DNA from 2 places in the Polaromonas sp. P1_G1 genome. Region 2 is predicted to be linked to the other one. Evidence: riboswitches for the same ligand, from Rfam matches in the RefSeq annotation. Region 2 holds a riboswitch; the other holds the start of a gene.
The links. A riboswitch is a leader RNA that binds a small molecule or an ion and turns the genes downstream of it on or off. The one in region 2 is predicted to bind thiamine pyrophosphate.
Positions count from the first base shown of each region.

Region 1 (5,921 bases), on a different contig from region 2:
GCCTTGAGCAAGGCGGCCGGCGCCTCGATGCGCTTGCCACCGGGCGCGCGCAGCAGGATCACGGCCGCGTCGTCGATCGCAAAGACCTGGCGGGTATTGAGCCAGCGCTGGTCGCGCCGCAGCAGGTCGGCCAGCATGGGCGCCAGGTCCAGGGTCTGGCCGTCGACCTCCACGCCCAGCGTCAGCAACCATGAGCCTTCACGTGCCGGCAGGCCCAGCGCGGTCACGGCGGGCGCGCGGCCGCGCAGGGGCGCCGCCACCTCCTTGCCCAGCACCTCGCCGGTGTCCGGGCTGACGATGAGGCGCCAGGCGTCCACGGGCACACTCTCATGCGCAAAGCCGGGCCGGACCACGACCGCCCAGCCCTGGGCCTGCAAGGCGGGCAGCCGCTCGGCCCAGAAATCACCGAAAAAATCTTCCTGCAGCAGCGACCACAGGTGTTCATGGCCGACGGCGGCCTCCTCGCTGCGCCATTGCAAGGTGTCGGCCGGCACGGGATGAAGGCCCAGTGTCCAGAGGCTGTCCAGCGCCTCGGCCTCGGCCGCCAGGTCACGCTGCATCAGGACTTCCCTGCCCTGCGCGTCCTCCAGGGCCTGGAGGGGCGCGGCACGGCTGTTGAGCACCGTGTTGGGAGCAGGCGTTTCCCAACGCAGGCCGGCCCCGGTGGCATAGGTCCAGTCCACACGCGCCACGGTGACGCTGTCGCCGCGCGGGCCGAAGGGGCCGGCGGGTTTCATGCCCAGCAGGCCGTCGCCGCGCGTAAGGGTCTGCAACGTGAGGCGCGGGCGAAACCGGCCCGGCGCCGGGGGCTGGCGTTTCACCGCGGCCATGGCATGTGTTGGCAAAAATGCATGGGCCTGATTGTCCACGCGGCCGTGGCATGCCGGGCGTAGTCAAGACCACCGGAATGAATCCGCCTACAATTTGCGCAGTGCCCGCAAGGGCGCTTTCGCTGGGGGTGTTGCTGTGGTTCGCAAGAGCGGACGGCGGCGGCTGAGAAAGTCCCTTTGAACCTGATTGAGGTAATCCTCGCGCAGGGAAGCATGTTCCAAAGGCCCGCTGTTCTTGCGGGCTTCAGGCAGGCCGACCTCGCATTGACGACGATCGGAAACGCTGATGACCACAACTTCCACTTCCGCCGCCGGCAACACCGCGCTCGCGCCATTGCCCGCGGGCGACCGCCTGTTCGGCTGGAGCGACCATGCGGCGCTCTGGCTCAGCCTGGGCGTGGGCCTGCTGGTGATGCAGATAGGCGCCTACCTGGTGCCGGCCCTGGGCACGCAGACGGCGCTGGCGGTGATCGTCTGCGGTTCCATCCTGGGCGCAGGCCTGCTGGCCTGGACGGCCAAGATCGGCTGCGACAGCGGGCTTTCGAGCGCCGGGCTGATGCATGCCACCTACGGCAGCAGTTTCGCGCGCCTGCCGGTGCTGCTCAACATCGTGCAGCTGATAGGCTGGACCACCTTTGAGCTCGTGGTTATGCGCGACGGCACGCTGGCCATCGCACGCCAGTCCGGCGGTTTTACTGGAGTCCTGTGGCCTCTGCTGGCTACCTTGCTCTGGGGCGCGGTGCTGCTGGCGCTGCTGTCGGGCTCCATGGTCAAGCTGGTGCGCAAATTCATAGGCCGCTATGGCTTGCCGCTGGTCATCGCTTCATTGTTCTGGCTGAGCTGGCAGTTCCTCGTCAAAGCCGATGCGCAAGGATTGGCCGCGCTCTGGAACCGCCCCGGCACAGGCGGCATGAGCACGCTCTCCGCATTGGACCTGGTGATCGCGATGCCGGTCTCGTGGCTGCCGCTGGTGGCGGATTTCGCGCGCCATGGGCGTGACGGCAAGAGCGCACTGCGCGGCACCTGGCTGGGTTATGCCATCGCCAATATCTGGTGTTACGCGCTGGGCGTGCTGGTGGCCGTCACCACACCCAGTACCGACCTGGTCGCGGCGCTGCTGCTGGCGCAGGGCGGGCTGATCGCGCTGGGACTGATTTTGATCGACGAGGTCGACAACGCTTACGGCGACCTGTACTCGGGCTCGGTGGCGGGCCACAGCCTGAAGCCGGCCTGGAGCGTGCGCCGCTGGGGCGTGGGCTTGGCCCTGCTGTGCACCGCGCTGGCGCTGGTGCTGCCCATGCACAGCCTGGAGCCGTTTTTGCTGATGCTCAGCTCGGTGTTCGTGCCCCTGTACGGCGTGATTCTGGCGCGGCTGGCCGGCACGGCCAATATCGCCTCGCTGGTGGCCGGGTGCAAGGTGAACACCAGTGCCGTCGCGATCTGGCTGCTGGGCATTGCCTGCTACCACCTGTGCGCGAAGTTCGCGCCCGACTGGGGCGCTGCGCTGCCGACGCTGGTATTGACTTTTGCCTTGGCGCGATTCACCCGCGCCAACTCCCTGGGAGTTACCGCAGCGGCTTGAGCCGCATCGCGATGGGCGCGTAGCCGTGGTTCAGCGGCCCGCTGCCCGCGCCTGTGCGCACCCTGGCGCCGGCCGCCATCGCCCCGCGCACAAAGTCGCGCGCCAGCTGCACGGCCTCCAGCAGGGGTTTCCCGAGCGCCAGGTGTGCGGCAATCGCGGACGACAGCGTGCAACCGGTCCCGTGGGTGTTGGGGCTGGGAATGCGCGGCCCGCGCATCCAGTGCAGTTCGCCGCTTTGCGTCGCCAGCAGGTCGCTCACCACGTCGCCGGGCAAGTGCCCGCCCTTGAGCAGCACGGCGCGTGCGCCTTTGGCCAATAGTTCCTGCGCCGCGGCTTGCATAGCCTCTTCGTTCGTCAGCGGCCGGCCGACCAGCAGCGAAGCTTCATCGAGATTGGGAGTGATCAGGACGGCGCGCGGAAACAGCTCGCGCACCAGGACGGCAATCGCCGGGTTGTCGATCAGCACCGCGCCGCTGGTCGCGACCATGACCGGGTCCAGCACCACGTTCGGCAGTGCGTGGCGGTCAATCGCCTCGGCCACCGTCAACACGATGTCGGGCGCATGCAGCATGCCTATCTTCACCGCGTCCGCGCCTATATCTTCGATGACGGCATCTATCTGGTCGCGCAGCATTTGCGGCGGCACGCCGTGGATGGCGCGCACCCCGCGCGTGTTCTGGGCCGTCAGCGCGGTGATGGCCGTCATGCCGTAGCAGCCCAGCGCGGCAAAGGTCTTGAGGTCGGCCTGGATGCCGGCCCCGCCGCCGCTGTCGGATCCCGCGATGCTCAGCACGCGGGGGTATTCGTGGTCAAAAAGAGAGTCCGTCATTCGTTTGTCCATGGCCTCAAGCTGGGTTGGGGTGCGCCAGCTACATCATGTGTACTGCGTGACTGGTCGCGCCGATGAAGGCTATGCGCGGTCGATTATCGCGGCATGACCCACAAGTTATGGGAGCGCTCGTCTCCTCGGCGGGACTGCGGCCATCGCGATGCGCTCCGATTGATATCACGAATGCCGAGAACATGCATGTTTTTTTTGCGGGCACAGCTTGCTTCCCGTCGTGAAGCCGCGACAGGAAACATAGAATGAACCTCCTCCAGGCTTTGCGTTATGCTTTTCAAAGTTTGTTCGCAACTCCCCTCCAGATAGCTGGCCGCACTTAGAGTCCAAACTTATGAGTCAAACCCCGGTTCACGAATTTCACAATCCCGACCTTCTGGATATTATTCCTTGGGGAGCCAAAAAGTTGATTGAAGTGGGATGCAGTTCGGGCGCCCTGGCAAGGGAGTTCAAGAAACTATCGCCAAGCTGCCACTACCTTGGCATTGAGATAGATCCAGCCTACGCAGAACTTGCACAGCGCTACTGTGACCAAAGCCAGGTCCTTGACATCGAAACCGCAGGCGATGCTTTCTGGAAGGAAAATGCAGACAGGGACTGCTGGATCTTCGGTGACACGCTCGAGCACCTCAGGGACCCCTGGAAGGTCCTGCGCCAGGTTCGCAGCGTCATGCCGAAAAACGCGTGCATTGCCGCTTGCATTCCCAATGTGCAGCACTGGTCCTTGCAAGCCAAATTGAGCATTGGCGATTTTCGCTACGAAGACACCGGCCTTCTGGACAGAACCCATTTGCGGTTTTTCTCCAGGCAGACTATTCTGGAAATGTTCCATGACACCGGGTTTACCGTCACCGCCTGTATACCCAGGATCTTTGCGGACCCTAGCAGGGAGCAGTTTCTGCCCCTCATTGGAGAGCTTGCAAGGCTGACAGGCGCCGACCCGCAAATGGCGGTGAACGATGCAATGCCGGGGCAATACGTTATCAGCGCCATACCCCGATAACTGGCCGTGGTGCCTTCAAATCAGGAAACGGCTAAGCCCAGACTTTCCACATTTGTGCGTGGGTGACATTTCGATAGTTGGACTGCTCGCATATGCCGTCACTCGTTTCTTCGGGCAGGTGATCCTTGTATTTTTCCCGGAATTTACCCGCATAGGTCTTATAACTGCCCGCGAAATCTCCGACGGATTTATGGGCAAGCAAGATGTCCTTGCACACGGCTAAGCTGAAGCCGTGCAAAAAAGCAGCATACGTAAAGTCCGTGTCGTACACATGAAAGCCGTCAAACGTTTCTTCATCGAAACGTATCGACTCGACGACACGGCGATTGGCGGCGATAAAAACCCCGTCCAATGCCTGGACACCGCCAATCTGCGTCACCTCCGGGCCACCCCACATCGACACATGAAAAAGATCACTCGGCCATGCCTTGGTAGCGGGATAGGCGACCGCGCCGCAGATATAAGGGTCACCGCTGCTCATCCATCGACTGTCCTTCAGCCGAACCGTGCCGCTACATCCGATGACATCAAAGGTTCGCAAATGCTCGCGAACCAGGCTGACAAAATTCAGTGAAATGATCTCAATGTCATCATGGCAAAAAATCAGAATCTCGCCCCGGCTTTTCGCAACACCCCTGTTGTAACCCTCGCACAAGGACTTGGCATCATGGATGCCGATCACCTCATACGGTGAATCACCAAAACGCTCCTTGAGATTGGCGCAGACCAGTTCATATTTGACTGGATCGATGCTGCAGATGATGACGGAGATCAAGGAGTTCGTCTTCGCCTCACTACGTCCAACACCAGCGCCAGCGGTGGCTGGGGCTTGGCGATTTCTTGCACGATGGGCAATCGCAAGAAAAACTCCCCCTATGAGGCAAAGTCCGGCGAGGATGACTGCACCAACCAGGTACTTTTGCCAAAGCAACCATGAAGCCAGTGCGAGTGCGCAACAGGCCAGGGATATTCCATAAGTGATTTTGCGACTTACCTGGGCCTGGCTCGGAGTGTCGATCTGGTTGAGTTGCATAGTGAGGCATGAGGTTATCACCAATGAGAACGTCACTCGGCCCTCGGCGCCGGGCAGTGCCCTGCACCTCCACGCTCGCTACTGCGATGCTTCGACCAACAAGAAGCCATTGGAGGAAATGCCTCGGGCTTAAAAAATGCAAAAAATGACGCTATAATCTAAGGCTGTATTCCTCAATAGCTCAGTTGGTAGAGCGCCGGACTGTTAATCCGTAGGTCCCTGGTTCGAGCCCAGGTTGAGGAGCCAGTTAATTCCGAAAATGGGCACTCTTGTAGTGCCCATTTTTTTTGCGCCGCCGGGCCCCGCAAAACCTGAGCATCAGGCCACGCCATCGCTCGCCGGCCTTGCCACCAAAATCCGCTCAGCTACCATGGCGCATGCCCTTCCCGGCCCGCCGTTTCATGCCGATGCGCTTTTAAGCCATGGGAAAACTACCACGTCCCGTGCCCTGGCTTGCCCCCGGTGAAAGCTTTCCACCGCTGGAAGAAGCCTGGGGCCATCACGACCCCGCCCCCGGCCTGCTGGCGGCGGGCGCCGCGCTGGATGTACCCACACTGATCGAGGCTTATTCCCACGGCATCTTCCCGTGGTTCAGCCTGGGCCAGCCCCCTCTCTGGTGGAGTCCCGATCCC
Region 1 covers NZ_JBFUBU010000044.1:48,596-54,516, forward strand. Annotated here, with positions in the region: gene AC1D1Y_RS20490 (DEAD/DEAH box helicase) at 1-830, opposite strand, end outside; TPP riboswitch at 945-1,057, shown strand; gene AC1D1Y_RS20495 (purine-cytosine permease family protein) at 1,117-2,412, shown strand; gene thiD (bifunctional hydroxymethylpyrimidine kinase/phosphomethylpyrimidine kinase) at 2,396-3,241, opposite strand; gene AC1D1Y_RS20505 (class I SAM-dependent methyltransferase) at 3,588-4,256, shown strand; gene AC1D1Y_RS20510 (glycosyltransferase) at 4,288-5,289, opposite strand; tRNA gene AC1D1Y_RS20515 (tRNA-Asn) at 5,460-5,535, shown strand; gene aat (leucyl/phenylalanyl-tRNA--protein transferase) at 5,712-5,921, shown strand, end outside.
Region 1: linked by a shared signal. The riboswitch ahead of AC1D1Y_RS20495 (purine-cytosine permease family protein) and the one ahead of thiC (phosphomethylpyrimidine synthase ThiC) in region 2 are both predicted to bind thiamine pyrophosphate.

Region 2 (8,665 bases):
TCAAAACAGGGCCAAACTGGCCCTGTTTTTCATTCAGCCCCCATTCAGGACCTTTCCATGCCCACCTTATTCGACTCCAACAAAGCCGGTGACCTTGTCCTTGCCAACCGCATTGTCATGGCGCCGCTCACGCGCAACCGTTCACCTAACGCCGTGCCGCCGGCTATCGCCCGGACTTATTACGCCCAGCGCGCCAGCGCCGGCCTGCTGATCACCGAGGCCACCGCCGTCAGCCACCAGGGCCAGGGCTATGCCGACGTGCCCGGCCTATACGGCAGCGAGCAGCTGGACGGCTGGAAAAAAGTCACCCATGCCGTGCATGAAAGAGGCGGCAAGATCGTTGTGCAGCTGTGGCATGTGGGCCGTGTTTCGCATACCAAGCTGCAACCCAATGGCGGCAAGCCGGTCGCGCCTTCGGCCATCACCGCCAAGACCAAGACGGTGCTGATCGAAAACGGCGTCCCGACCTTTGTGGAAACCTCCGAGCCGCGCGCGCTTGATCTCGGCGAAATCCCCGGCATCGTGCACACTTTCGCGGCAGCGGCGCGCAACGCCGTCGAGACCGCCGGCTTTGACGGCGTGGAAATTCACGGCGCCAACGGCTACCTGCTCGACCAGTTCCTCAAGGATGGCAGCAACCAGCGCCGCGACGACTACGGCGGCAGTATCGAAAACCGCGCACGCCTGCTGCTGGAAGTCACTCGCGCCGTGACCGACGCGGTGGGCGGCGGCCGCACCGGCATACGCCTGTCGCCCGTCACCCCGGCCAACGACGTGCACGACAGCAAGCCGCAAGCCCTGTTTGAATACGTGATCAAGCAACTCGCCGGCCTGAACCTGGCTTACGTCCACGTCATCGAAGGCGCGACCGGCGGCCCGCGTGAACTCGATGACCGGCCCTTCGACTACCCAGCGCTCAAAGCCGCCTACCGCAAGGCCGGCGGCAAGGGCGCCTGGATGGTCAACAACGGCTATGACCAGGAACTCGCGGAAAAAGCCGTAGCCGACGGCGCCGACCTCATCGCCTTCGGCAAGCCCTACATCGCCAACCCCGACCTGGTGGAGCGCTTGCGCGCCAACGCGCCGCTCAACACGCCCGACAAGAACACCTTCTACGGCGGCGGCGAAAAAGGCTATACCGACTATCCAGCGCTGTCGGCCTGATCGCCGCGGGCGTTCACTGCAAAAGGGCTGCCGGATTTCCCCGCAGCCCTTTTCTTTTTAGCGTTTGGCCAGCCGCAAGCCGTGCAGCGCGGCCTCCTGCGGGTCCGGCGCCAGCGTCACCGCGCTGACCACCGCCACGCCGTCCACGCCGCAGGCCATCACGCCAGGCACCAGCGCCAGCGAGATCCCGCCTATCGCCACCACCGGGTAAGGTGCCGCATCCTGCGCCCAGGCTTTCAGGCGCTCCAGCCCCACCGGTTCATAAGGCATGACCTTGAGCGTCGTCGGGTAGATGGGGCCTATCGCGAGATAGGACGGCTTCACCGCCTTGGCCCGCGCCAGTTCGGCCGGCGTGTGCGTGCTCAGTCCCAGACGTATGCCCGCTTCACGCAGGGCCGTGATATCGGCCGTGTCCAGGTCTTCCTGGCCCAGGTGCACGCCGTAGGCACCGGCTTCCAGTGCCAGTTGCCAGTGGTCGTTGATAAACACCTGCGCGCCCGGCACGTCGCGCCCGGCCGCCACGGCGGTGCGAACTTCCCAGGCGATCTCTTCCGCGTCGTGGTCCGCCGCCTTGATGCGCAACTGGATTGTGCGCACGCCCCAGCCCAGCAGGCGCAGCACCCAGGCGGCGTCGGGCACGACGGGGTAAAAGCCTATGGGGTCGGTGAGGGGGGCAAAAGGGGCTGGATTCATGAGGCTTGCTCCGGTTTTAACTCCTTCCCCCTCTGGGGGAAGGTTGGGATGGGGGCTCTGCGAAGGAGAAGCGGGCAGTTGAAGTGATCACGCGCCGCCGGCCCCTACCCCTGCCCTCCCCCAAAGGGGGAGGGGGCAAGAATGTGAGGGCCTCGCAAGGATCAGGGTGCATGCCAAAAAGGAACACCGACTGTCGGTGTCGAGGCCTGCGCCGCCGCACGCTCGGGCATGGGCGTGGACTCATACGCCGCACGGCCGGCTGCCACACCGTCGGCAAAGGCGCGCGCCATGCGCACCGGGTCGCCGGCTTGTGCCACCGCGGTGTTCAGCAGCACGGCGTCAAAGCCCAGCTCCATTACGGCTGCCGCGTGCGAGGGCCGGCCCAGGCCGGCGTCGACCACCAGCACCGCATCGGGCAAACGCCGGCGCATGGTTTCAAGCGCATAAGGGTTCAGCGGCCCACGGCCCGTGCCGATGGGCGCGGCCCAGGGCATCACGGCCGCGCAGCCTGCCGCATGCAGGCGCTGCGCCATCACCAGGTCGTCGGTGGTGTAGGCGAACACGGCAAAGCCTTCTTTCACCAGCGTGGTCGCCGCTTCCAGCGTCGCCACGGTGTCGGGTTGCAGCGTGTAGTCGTCGCCTATGACTTCGAGCTTGATCCAGGGCGTGCCGAAAATCTCGCGCGCCATCTGCGCCAGCGTGACAGCCTCTTCGGCGCTATGGCAGCCCGCCGTGTTGGGCAGGATGCGGCAGTTCATGGCCTGCACGCGCTGCCAGAAACTGTTGCCGCCGCCGCTTTCGGGCTGCAGGCGGCGCAGGCCCACCGTCAGCACCTCGGTGCCGCTGGCGCGCACCGCGTCGCCCAGCACCTGCGGCGAAGGGTAGTGCGAGGTGCCCAGGAAGAAACGGCTGGACAAGGTGACGCCGGCGACGGTCCAGGGGCTGCCGTGGGCGATGGGGGATGCGATGGTGGTGTCCATGGCCTAACCTCCGGTGATGGGGGTGACGATGTCTATGCGGTCACCGTCATTCAAGGTGCGATCAGGCCATTGCGGCCGCGGCACAAAGCCGTTGTTGATCGCGCAGGCAAACGCGCCCTGCAGCGGGTAGCCGCGCGCCAGCAGCAAGGCCTGCAAGGTAGGCGCGTCGGTTTGAATGGTTTCGCCGTTCAGCGAGATGTTGATCGTCGTTGTCATGTCACTCATGGTTCTGTCCCAACAGTTGATGGACCAGGTCCTCGACCAGCGCCGGCGCGCACAGGTAGCCGTGGCGGTACAGGCCATTGATGTGCCACACGCCGTGCCGCTGCGCAATCGTGGGCCTGTGGTCGTCCAGCGCCGGGCGCAAGGCCGCCGCCAGGCGTAACACACGCGCCTCGCCAAAAGCCGGGTGCAGGCTGTGCAGCGCGCTGCCCAGCTCCAGCGTGGAGCGCAAGGTCACCGGCCCGGTGTCTTCCGATTCAAGTTCCGTCGCGCCGACCACGAACTGGTGATGGGGGCGCGGCGCCACGTAGAGCTGGTAGCGCGGGTGCATGAGGCGTATCGGGCGCTGCAGGCTCACGCCCGCGCATTCAACGGTCAGCACCTCGCCGCGCACGCCGCGCAGTTGCGGCCAGCTTTCCCTGGCACCCACACCGCGCGCATCGACCGCGACATCCACGCCGTAGGTCCGCCCCGCGCACTCGATGTGATCGTCTTCCACGGCGTCGACCGCCACGCCTTCAAGCCACGTGCCGCCCAGCCGGTCTATCTCCACCGCGAGCGCGGCCATCCACTGGTCGTTGGCCAGCTGGCCCTCGCCGTCCAGCAGCAGGCCGTTGCCAAAGCGCCCGGCCAGCGCCGGCTCGGCACGGGCCAGCGCGGCCGCGTCCAGCGTGTGCACCTGCGCGCGCACGGCCTCGGGCAGCTTGTGCTGCAACAAACCAGCGAAATGCGACAGTGAACTCTGGTCGGGCGCATGCGCCACGACCAGCGTCCCCTCATGGCGGAAATACACCGGCAGGCCCGCATCGGCCAGCTCGCCTATCCACAGCGGCCACAGCTGCATGGAGCGCTGGCCCAGCGCGAACACGGCGTCGTCGGACACGGCGAGTTCGGCCAGCGGCGACAGCATGGCCGCCGCCGTCATCGACGCCGTGGCGACGTCGCCGCGCGCCCGCGCATCGAACAGGCTCACGCGGCAGCCGGCGCGCAGCAGGCGCCAGGCCAGCGTGCGGCCGGCCAGGCCCGCGCCTGCGATGCCGATGTGGAGTGCGCTCATGGTTTTACTCCCTCCCCCGCTGGGGGAGGGTTGGGGTGGGGGCCAGCGGCATGTCAACCATAAAAATCCATCAAACTCGGGGAGCTCTCACCCTAACCCGCTCCCAGAGGGAGAGGGAATAAGAGGGGCCATTTCATCAAGAATAAATCTCGCTGCCGCCTTCGCGGAACTCCTTGGCTTTTTCCTCGAAGCCGGTCGCGATCTGCTTGATTGGAATCGTCCCGGCCGCAGGCGCCAGCGTGGTGGTGGCCGGGTTGAGGCGCGCGAACTCGCGCACCTCCTGCGAGATTTTCATCGAGCAGAACTTCGGCCCGCACATGGAGCAGAAATGCGCGACCTTGGCGTTCTCTTTCGGCAGCGTTTCGTCATGGTAGGCCATGGCCGTGTCGGGGTCTATCGCCAGGCGGAACTGGTCTTCCCAGCGGAACTCGAAGCGCGCCTTGGAGACCGCGTTGTCCCACATCTGCGCGCCCGGGTAGCCCTTGGCCAGGTCGCCCGCGTGCGCGGCGATCTTGTAGGCGATCAGGCCCTGCTTCACGTCGTCGCGGTTCGGCAAGCCCAGGTGTTCCTTGGGCGTCACGTAGCACAGCATGGCCGTGCCGTACCAGCCGATGTTGGCCGCGCCCATGGCCGAGGAGATGTGGTCGTAGCCCGGCGAAATGTCGGTGATCAGCGGGCCCAGCGTGTAGAAAGGCGCTTCGAAACAGGCCTCGAGCTGCTTGTCGACGTTTTCCTTCACCAGCTGCAGCGGCACGTGGCCGGGGCCCTCGATCATCACCTGCACGTCGTGCTTCCAGGCGATCTGCGTGAGCTCGCCCAGCGTGTGCAGCTCGGCGAACTGCGCCTCGTCATTCGCGTCGGCGATAGAGCCGGGGCGCAGGCCGTCGCCCAGCGAGAAGCACACGTCATACGCCTTCATGATCTCGCAGATCTCGTCAAAGCGCTCGTACAAAAAGCTCTCCTTGTGGTGCGACAGGCACCACTTGGCCATGATGGAGCCGCCGCGCGAGACGATGCCGGTCAGGCGGTTTGCCGTGAGCGGCACATAGGCCAGGCGCACGCCGGCATGGATGGTGAAGTAGTCCACGCCCTGCTCGGCCTGCTCGATCAGTGTGTCACGGAAGATTTCCCAGGTCAGGTCCTCGGCCTTGCCGTTGACTTTCTCGAGTGCCTGGTAGATCGGCACCGTGCCGATGGGCACCGGCGAGTTGCGCAGAATCCATTCGCGGGTTTCATGGATGTTCTCGCCGGTCGAGAGGTCCATCACGGTGTCGGCGCCCCAGCGGATCGACCAGACCAGCTTGTCGACTTCTTCCTCAATGCTCGACGTGACCGCCGAGTTTCCGATGTTGGCATTGACCTTGATCAGGAAGTTGCGGCCGATGATCATCGGCTCGCTCTCGGGGTGGTTGATGTTGTTCGGGATGACGGCGCGGCCGCGGGCCACCTCGTCGCGCACGAATTCGGCGGTGATCTGCTCCGGAATCGCGGCATTGAAGGAATGCCCTTTTTTCGGCATGCGCTCGGTCGCCAGGCGTTCGGCCAGCTGCGCGCGCACCAGGTTTTCGCGCACCGCGATGTATTCCATCTCGGGGGTGATGATGCCTTTGCGCGCGTAATGCATTTGCGACACGTTGGCGCCCGCCTTGGCGCGGCGCGGCACGGGCGCATGCGCCATGCGCAGCGCGGCCAGCGCCGGGTCGTTCAGGCGTTCGCGGCCGTAGGCGCTGCTGATGCCGGGCAGGGCCTCGGTGTCCTGGCGCTCGTTGATCCAGGCGCCGCGCAGCGGCGGCAGGCCGCGCGTGATGTCGATCGGAGAAGCCGGGTCGGTGTAGACGCCCGATGCGTCGTACAGGCGCAGGGGAGGGTTGGCCTCGCGGCGCGGCTCACCGGCGCCTTCGTGCACCAGGGTGTCGGTCAGCGTGACCTCGCGAAAGGGGACGCGGATGTCGGGGCGCGAGCCTTCGATGTAGATCTTCTTCGAGCCGGGAAACGGCGCGCGCGTGATGCGGCTCGTGAGGTCTTGGGTGTCAACGGTGAGTCGGGTTTTGGCCATGTGGTTCTCCAGGAGGTGGGGTGCCTGCTGGGGAGCCGGGAGGTCCATGGGCGGCGTCTGGGAGTGCCGCTACGGAGTGCCGGAGCCAATTGCGTTGTTCCCTACGCGGGGATGACCCCGATCAGGTTCAGCGGGTCTCGCATACTGCGATCTCAGCCTCGATACTCCTTACGGAAATCTTGGCACCCCGACAAGCTAGGGCCATTGTATGCATCCACGCCTTTCGTGGCAACGGCAGCCATCAAGAGCCGGCTCTAGGGCAGGTTTTCCCTGAAGATGACTTGGCTTCGTACGGCGTCGACACCGCTCATCACATCGCGCCCATCACGCAGGTTGGTGAACATGCGCACGCAGCTCATCATGGCCGACTGCGGGCTTTGGGTGATCACCGCGTCCATGCTGCCGTCTATCAGCATGGCGCGCGTGTCGGGCGTAAGGCCGTGGCCTATGAAGACCACCTTGTGCTCGCGCCCCATTTCCTTGAGCGCGCGCGCCACGCCGTCCGAGGCGCCGCCGATGTTGTAAATGCCCGCGAGGTCCGGGTATTGCTCCAGCAGCGTGCGCGTCTGCTGGTAATTTTTCTGCGCGTCGTCCTGCCCTTCGCGCAGGCCCACCACCTGCAGCGTCGGGAACATCTCCTCGATCACGTGCAGGAAGCCGGCCTCGCGCTCCTCATGCGCGCGATAGCTGAGCGAGCCGGCGATCAGCGCCACCTTGCCGCCCCGCGCCCCGGGCGCGATGAAGCGGCCCACCAGGTAGCCGGCCGTGCGCCCGGCCGCGCGGTTGTCCAGGCCCACATAGCCTGCGCGCTGCGAACCCGAGAGGTCCGAGATCAGCGTGATGGCCGGCACGCCTTTTTCGGCGAGTTCGCTGACGGCCTCGCGCACCGCCGGGTGCTCCAGCGCCATGAAGGCGATGCCGTCGCTGCGCTTGCCCTGCTGCTGCAGGCTGGCAGCCAGTTGCTGCGGGTTGAAGCTTTCAAACAGCTCGGTGCGGCATTTCACGTTGAAGGGCGTCAGGTGTTCCTGCGAGTAGCCCACCGTGTCGCCCAGCATGCGGATAAAACGGTTGCTGCCGTCGGGCAACAGAAACGTCAGCCGCATGGGCGGCGCCGCCAGCGCGGCATACAGCCCCGTCTCGGGCAGGTAGTCCATCTCGGCCGCGGCCTTGAGCACCTTCTGCGCGGTGGCCCCGCGCACGCCGGGACGCTGGTTCAGCACCCGGTCTACAGTGGCGGTGGAAACGCCGGCGGCGCGCGCGATGTCCACCACGCGCGCCCGCTGCTGCGGCCCCTTCGATCCATCAGGGATAACCCTCATACATCAAAATCCATCATTTTTCTCGTTTGACGATTGAATGCCCTGCACCTATCGTTGCGCTGCATTCACCCAATGATGCATCAAATTGCATCAAAACAAAACTGGAGACAACCATGACCGAAGTCACCCGCCGCAGCGTGCTGCGCACCCTGTCCGCAGCCTCCGCCGCCGGCATCGCCGCCGCCCTGCCCTCCGTGGCCCGCGCCGCCGAGTTCTCCTACAAGTACGGCAACAACCTGCCCGTCACCCATCCGCTCAACATCCGCGCCCAGCAGGCCGCCGACCGCATCCTGAAAGAAAGCAACGGCCGCGTCGAGATCAAGATCTTCCCGAACAACCAGCTGGGCGGTGACACCGACATGCTGGCCCAGGTGCGCTCCGGCGGCATCGAGTTCTTCACACCGTCCGCGCTGGTCATCGCCACGCTGGTGCCGGTGGCCGCCATCAACGCCGTGGGGTTTGCCTTCAGCGACTACAACCAGGTCTGGGGCGCCATGGACGGCAAGCTGGGCGCGCACGTGCGCGAAGCCATCAGCAAGAGCCGTCTCTATGCGTTTGAAAAGATGTGGGACAACGGATTCCGCCAGACCACCAGCAGCAAGGCGCCGGTCACCACGGCGAAAGACATGGACGGCCTGAAGATACGCGTGCCCGTGAGCCCGCTGTCGATCTCCATGTTCAAGGGCCTGGGTGCCGCGCCGGCCAGCCTGCAGTTCAGCGAGGTGTATTCCTCGCTGCAGACCAAGATCGTCGACGCGCAGGAAAACCCGCTGCCCATCATCCAGGTCGCCAAGTTGTATGAAGTGCAGAAGTTCTGCTCGCTGACCAACCACATCTGGGACGGCTACTGGTTCATCGCCAACGGCCGCGCCTGGGACAAGCTGCCCGCCGACCTCAAGACCATCGTGGCCCGCGCCATCAACGAAGCCGGCCTGCAACAGCGCGACGACATCAAAAAGCTCAACGAAACCGTGGTGGCCGATTTGCAGTCCAAGGGCCTCACCATCAACCGCCCGACGGCCGACAGTTTCCGCGCCAAGCTACGCGAAGCGGGGTTCTATGGCGAGTGGAAAGAGCGTTTTGGGGGTGAGGCCTGGGGGCTGCTGGAGCAATCAGTCGGCAAGCTCGCGTAAGCAGTTCTCCCCTCTCTTACTCCCTCCCCCGCTGGGGGAGG
Region 2 covers NZ_JBFUBU010000017.1:15,198-23,862, reverse strand. Annotated here, with positions in the region: gene AC1D1Y_RS10575 (alkene reductase) at 58-1,164, shown strand; gene thiE (thiamine phosphate synthase) at 1,222-1,857, opposite strand; gene AC1D1Y_RS10565 (thiazole synthase) at 2,019-2,837, opposite strand; gene thiS (sulfur carrier protein ThiS) at 2,841-3,062, opposite strand; gene thiO (glycine oxidase ThiO) at 3,055-4,116, opposite strand; gene thiC (phosphomethylpyrimidine synthase ThiC) at 4,253-6,172, opposite strand; TPP riboswitch at 6,254-6,372, opposite strand; gene AC1D1Y_RS10545 (LacI family DNA-binding transcriptional regulator) at 6,427-7,491, opposite strand; gene AC1D1Y_RS10540 (TRAP transporter substrate-binding protein) at 7,605-8,624, shown strand.